DNA from 2 places in the Phyllobacterium zundukense genome. Region 2 is predicted to be linked to the other one. Evidence: predicted binding sites of a transcription regulator. Region 2 holds the regulator's gene; the other holds the start of a gene.
What was found. Region 2 encodes PhoB, which activates phosphate uptake and scavenging genes when phosphate is short. Its sites were predicted from a motif close to TGTCATNNANCTGTCAT; they were not measured.

Region 1 (3,420 bases), 1.6 Mb from region 2:
GACCACCTCGAGGATGCGTTCGACGCAGGCATTGCCGGCTGGTGGAACGATGAGGCGGATTCGAGCAGGGGCCCCAACGGGGACAATGAAACCGAAGGAACGGACATGCAGCGCGCGGTCTATGAAGGGCAGCGCGCCTATTGGAACCAGCGTGTATTTTCCATCAACCGCAATTTCTACTTGGGTGCCCAGCGTTATGCCTAGGCCTTTGGTCGGGCGATATCAACAATGGTTTTGACAGCATGGCAATCCAGCGCCAGAGAATGCTGAGTTCGATCAATGCCGGTGCCATGCAATGACCATGGATACGGGCGGATTCTTCAATGGCAACGGTCTCGGTCCGGATGGAGGCACTGGAAATGAGGACTATGCGCGCTGGATGCAATTTGCCGCTTTCACGCCCATCATGCGGGTCCATGCGACGAACGGCAATCAACGCCAGCCATGGTTTTATGTGCCGCAAGGGCAGCGGGTTGGCGAAACGGCTGCCGTGGAGGCGATCAGGCTGCGTTATCGGCTCGTTCCCTATATCTACAGCTATGAGCACCAGCGCAGGAAAACCGGCGTCGGTATTGTCCGGCCGCTGATCTTCGACTGGCCGCAAGACCAGAACGTAAGAAACACCATCGATTCCTGGCTCTTCGGTGAATGGCTTCTCGCTTCGCCTGTCGTTGAGGAGGGTCAGCAAAACAAGAATGTCTATCTGCCAGATGGCAACTGGACTCGCTGGAGCTCGGGCGCGACCGATCAGGGCAGACAAACGGTCAGCTTCAATACCCGGACATGGGAAAGAAATTTTCCGTTGTTCATCCGCGCGGGGGCGATCATCCCCATGATGAGCGATGCGGATGCAAATCCTGCGTCGGAGACGTATGTTACGTCGGTCGGCGGGTGGCATCCAACTGAACTCAACGTCGAAGTGTTCCCAGATGCGAAGCTGACTTCATTCGACTATTACGATGATGACGGCGATAGCTATGATTACGAGAAAGGGGAGTATTTCCTGCAGACGCTATCGGTGCAGAGGTCTGGCACTCAGGTGACATTCGAAACCGCTTCTCCCGATCCCGTCGGCAGCTTCAAGCCGCAGTTGCAGTACTACACCGTGAAGATTCACGGCAACGTTGCCAGCAGCGTCAGCATCAACGGTACCGCAATAAACCCTGTGGCAAACCTCACCTCGCTGACCGGTGCAACCGAAGGCTGGGTCGCCGGCGCCGACCCGGATCGTGGCAATATTCCAGTCACATATGTCCGCATAAAAGCTGGTGAGAAACAATCCGTCGTGCTCACGACGCGGTAATAAAACCAGCACAACAACGGTAGCGGGGATTTTCCCCGCTACCGCACCCAGGCGGTGCGTCATCAAATCTTCACGGAACGGTCAAACCGCAGAAACCAGGTCGACCTATTGGTGGAATGTTTCAGCACTCCAGCCAATTGGTGATCCCTATGCGTTTTACACTCGCTGTCTTACTTTGCGCCTCTGCACTGATCCCCGCGTCGGCTTTTGCCGCGGAACAGGAATTCAAGGCAAAGCTCGTCTCCCAGGCAATTCTCCCCGCCAACACACTGGTCAAGGCGCCGGATAACGCCCCCGAACATTTGAAAACATCGGGCAAATTCACAACAGCCGATCGCAAGCGTGCCGATGGGCTTGGCACCGTGCCGGGCAAGGATGGCGCGCGCCTGACAAATCTGTCAGTCCCGTTTGACGGCCAGCCGGTTCAGGGCTTCTCCGGCATCAAGGCAGCCGGTGACGGTACCTATTGGTCGCTTTCGGATAATGGATTCGGCTCGAAGCTCAATTCTCCCGACGCCATGCTGATGTTGCATCACCTGGCTTTCGATTGGGAAAAGGGCACCGTAACACGCAAGGAAACGATATTTCTGACCGATCCCGACAAGAAGGTGCCATTCCCGATTGTCATGGAAGGCAGCGATTCCCGCTATCTGACAGGGAGCGATCTTGACGTTGAATCGATCCAGCCCGTCGCTGACGGTTTCTGGATCGGCGATGAATTCGGCCCCTATCTCGTCAAGGTCACACGTGACGGCAAGGTGACGGATGTCGTTGCGACCAAGGTCGGCGACAAGCCGGTGCGCTCGCCGGACAATCCCGCGATCACCTTGCCGGCAAACCCGACATTGAAGAATCCTGTGTTCAATCTCAAGCGCTCCGGTGGATTTGAAGGCCTCGCCCAGTCGAAGGACGGCAGCAAGCTCTATGGTCTTCTGGAAGGGCCGCTCTTCGGCGAGGATGGTTCCGTCGAGAAAGTCGATGGCGCGCCAGCGCTGCGTATCATCGAGTTCGATATCGCATCGAAGAGCTGGACCGGACGCAGCTGGCTTTATCCGCTTGCCACCGGCGGTGAGGCAATCGGTGATTTCAACATGATCGATGACACCACCGCACTTGTCATTGAACGGGACAACGGCGCCGGCGTCGCAAGCAAGGCATGTGCCGATCCGAAGGCGCCGAAGCCGGACTGTTTTGACACGCCGGCCAAGCTCAAACGCATCTACAAGATCGAGATGACCGAGGCGAATGCCGGCGGTGCCGTGCGCAAGATCGGCTATGTCGATCTTCTCAGGATTGCCGATCCGGACAACAAGGCACGTCAGGGCGGCGGTGAAGGCTTCTACGACATTCCTTTCGTAACGATTGAGAACGTCGATATTGTTGATGACAGCCATATCATCGTGGGCAATGACAACAACCTGCCATTCTCGGCTGGTCGCGCCGTCGACAAGGCGGATGACGATGAATTCGTGATCCTGGAAGTTGGTGATTTTCTCAAGGCCCGATAAACGAAAAGGGGGCGATAAAACCGCCCCCTTTTTTCATCATGGTAGTTACTGTTGCGCGCGAAGTCCGTTCTTCGAGACATAGGCCTCGGTGTCTGCCAGTGCCTTCTCGAAGCGGTTGAACAACTCGTTGAGTTCGTCTTCGGTGATGATCATTGGCGGGCAGAATGCGATGGTATCGCCCAAGGCGCGGAGCACCGCGCCATGTCCTTCCAGGAACTTTGCAAGATTTGCTCCAACACCATGCGCCGGATCGAAAGGCCGCTTCGTCGATTTGTCAGCAACCATCTCAACAGCCCCAACAAGTCCGCAGGAACGAACTTCGCCCACAAGCGGGTGATCTTTGACTTTGTTCAACCTGGCCTCGAAGGTCGGCGTCAGGCCGCGGACATATTCGAGAATATTGCGGCGCTGGTAGATCTCGATCGCCTTGATGCCAAGGGCACAGCCCACCGGATGGCCTCCATAGGTGAAGCCATGGCCGAAAGTGCCGATCTGCGAACTCTGGTCGATATAGGCCTGATAGAGGTCTTCCGGCACCAGCACCGCGCCGAGCGGCGCATAGGCGGCGGTCAGCTGCTTGGCGGCGGAAATGGTCGTCGGCGTCATGCC
Region 2 (3,420 bases):
GGATGTCACCGTTCATTATGGCGACAAACAGGCCCTGTTCGGCGTCAACCTCGATGTGCCCGAGAAGATGGTAACGGCGCTTATCGGACCATCCGGTTGCGGCAAGTCCACCTTCCTGCGCAGTCTGAATCGTATGAATGACACGATTGAAGGCTGCAAGATCGGCGGCAAGATCACGCTCGATGACGAGGATATCTACAATCCGAAGATCGATGTTGTGGAACTACGCGCCCGTGTCGGCATGGTGTTCCAGAAGCCTAACCCCTTTCCGAAGTCCATCTTCGAAAATGTCGCCTACGGCCCGCGTATTCACGGCCTCGCCAAGAATCGCCAGCAGCTCGAGGAAATCGTTGAGAAGAGCTTGCGCCGCGCCAGCCTGTTCGACGAGGTGAAGGATCGCTTGCACGAGGCGGGAACCGGTCTGTCCGGTGGTCAGCAGCAGCGCCTTTGCATTGCGCGCGCCATCGCCGTCAGCCCGGAAGTCATTTTGATGGATGAACCGTGCTCGGCGCTTGATCCTATTGCTACAGCCAAGGTCGAAGAACTGATTGACGAATTGCGCCAGAACTACACGATCGTCATCGTGACGCATTCGATGCAGCAGGCAGCCCGTGTTTCGCAGCGGACAGCCATGTTCCATCTCGGCAATCTGGTAGAGGTGGGCGATACGGAAATGATGTTCACCAATCCGTCAGAAAAGCGAACACAAGACTATATCACCGGGCGCTTCGGCTGATTGAGTATTCAAATTGTTACTGCGTCCTTTGTGCGTTCGTTAAGACGCTCGTCGCAGTGAGGAAACGAGGGTAAGAACATGACCGAACAGCAGGCCCAGCATACTGTGCGTTCCTACGACGATGAACTGAAGTTCCTGACGCACAAGATCGCAGAGATGGGCGGTCATGCGGAACGGATGGTCGAACAGGCGGTCACCGCGATGGTCAATTCCGACAACGCGCTGGCACAGCGCGTGATTTCGGACGATCTGATCCTCGATGCCGGTCAACGGGAAATCGATGAAAAGGCCATTACCATCATTGGCAAGCGTCAGCCGATGGCTATCGATCTGCGCGAGATCATCGGCACGATCCGTATTTCCTCGGATCTCGAGCGCATCGGCGATCTCGGCAAAAACATCGCCAAGCGGGTCGTTGCCGTTACCGATACCCGGCAGACGCTGTCGGTTTATCGCGGTCTGCAGACTATCGCCGAACTGGCCCTGACGCAGCTCAAGGATGTGCTGGATGCCTATGCGACACGTTCTGTCCAGCAGGTAAACATTGTGCGTGAACGCGATGACGAGATCGACGCGCTCTATACCTCGCTGTTCCGCGAACTACTGACCTACATGATGGAAGATCCGCGCAACATCTCGGCTTGCACGCACCTTCTGTTCTGCGCCAAGAACATCGAGCGTATTGGCGACCACGCTACCAATATTGCCGAGACCGTCTATTACATCGTCACCGGTTCGCAATTGCCGGCCGAGCGACCGAAGGAAGACCAGACTCACAGCATCGTCGTCGACGAAGCCAGACAATCGTAATCCAGGATAGAACGAGCCATGGCGATAGCCCCCAAAATCACCGTTGTGGAGGACGAGGAAGCTTTGAGCGTCCTTCTCCGGTACAATCTTGAAGCTGAAGGCTATATTGTTGAGACGATCACGCGCGGCGACGAAGCGGAAATTGCGTTGCGCGAGAAGGTGCCGGATCTTCTGATCCTTGACTGGATGCTGCCCGGTCTTTCCGGCATCGAGCTTTGCCGGCGCCTCCGAGCCCGGCGCGAGACGGAAATCCTGCCGATCATCATGCTGACGGCACGCGGTGAGGAAAGCGAGCGGGTGCGGGGTCTGGCGACCGGTGCGGACGACTATATGGTCAAGCCGTTCTCGACGCCGGAGCTTCTCGCCCGCATCAAGGCGATGCTACGCCGCGTCAATCCGAGTCTTCTTTCGCATGTTCTGAGCTTCGGCGACCTGAAGCTCGACCGTGAGCAGCACCGCGTATTCCGCAAGGAACGTGAACTGAAGCTCGGGCCGACGGAATTCCGCCTATTGGAATTCCTGATGCAGTCGCCGGGACGGGTGTTCTCACGCGGCCAGCTGCTCGACAATGTCTGGGGCGCGGATATCTATGTCGATGACCGCACGGTCGACGTGCATGTCGGACGGCTGCGCAAGGCGATCAATATTGGCCGTTCGATCGACCCGATCCGCACCGTACGCGGCGCCGGGTATTCGTTCGGCTGAGCGTTCAGTGCTTACGCGAGAGTTCGCGGGTCGCGGTCTCGATGCCTGAAAGGGTAAGCGGATACATCCGCTGCGCGAAAATTCCGCGGATCATGGACGTCGATGCCGTGTAGTTCCAATAGGCTTCCTTGGTGGGATTGAGCCAGACCGTATTCTTCCATTGGTCGAGCACACGTGTGAGCCAGACAGCACCGGCTTCCTCGTTCCAGTGTTCGACGGAACCCCCAGAATGCGAGACTTCATAGGGCGCCATCGCCGCGTCACCGACGAAGATCACCTTGTAGTCCGATCCATATTTATGGATGACATCCTGCGTCGGGATGCTTTCGGTATAGCGGCGGCGGTTGTCCTTCCACACAGCCTCATAAAGGCAATTATGGAAGTAGAAATACTCCATGTGCTTGAACTCGGAGCGCACGGCTGAGAACAGCTCTTCGGCGATCTTGATATGCTCGTCCATGGAACCGCCGACATCAAAGAACATCAGCAGCTTGACATGATTGCGCCGCTCCGGCCGGATCTGCACATCCAGATAGCCGTGTTCCGCGGTGGATCTGATTGTTCCCGAGAGATCCAGTTCGTCCTCGGCGCCCTCGCGCACCCAGCGCCGCAGTCGCTTCAGTGCAACCTTGATGTTGCGCGTGCCGAGCTCAACACTGTCATCGAAGTTCTTGAACTCCCGCTTGTCCCAGACCTTGACTGCCCGGTGATGGCGGCTTTCGTCCTGGCCGATCCGCACGCCTTCCGCGTTATAGCCATAGGCGCCGAAGGGTGACGTGCCTGCCGTACCGATCCATTTCGACCCACCCTGATGACGGCCCTGCTGTTCCTCGAGGCGCTGACGCAGGGTTTCCATCAGCTTGTCGAAGCCGCCAAGTGCTTCGATCAGTTTTTTCTCTTCCTCGGTCAGGTGTTTTTCCGCCAGTCGCCGCAGCCATTCCTCCGGAAGATTGGCCACGTCGACGGCACCTTCGCCATGCAAGGCTTCGATGCCCTTGAAGACATGGCCGAAAACCTGGTCGAAGCGGTCCATGTGCCGCTCGTCCTTCACCAGCGCGGAGCGGGCGAGATAGTAGAACCCTTCAACGTCATAGGTCACGAGCCCCGCATCCATCCCCTCGAGCAGCGTCAGATATTCCCCCAGGGATACGGGAATTTTCGCCGCTTTG

Region 1: a site for PhoB is predicted at 1,361-1,377, ahead of BLM14_RS13205 (esterase-like activity of phytase family protein). Genes of this name have one in related genera too.

The regions. Positions count from the first base shown of each region.
Region 1 is NZ_CP017940.1:2,628,378-2,631,797, reverse strand. Features, by position in the region: gene BLM14_RS32365 (TIM-barrel domain-containing protein) at 1-204, shown strand, start outside; gene BLM14_RS32360 (TIM-barrel domain-containing protein) at 296-1,303, shown strand; gene BLM14_RS13205 (esterase-like activity of phytase family protein) at 1,453-2,811, shown strand; gene BLM14_RS13200 (aminotransferase) at 2,857-3,420, opposite strand, start outside.
Region 2 is NZ_CP017940.1:296,835-300,254, forward strand. Features, by position in the region: gene pstB (phosphate ABC transporter ATP-binding protein PstB) at 1-736, shown strand, start outside; gene phoU (phosphate signaling complex protein PhoU) at 815-1,546, shown strand; gene phoB (phosphate regulon transcriptional regulator PhoB) at 1,565-2,251, shown strand; gene BLM14_RS01460 (vWA domain-containing protein) at 2,256-3,420, opposite strand, start outside.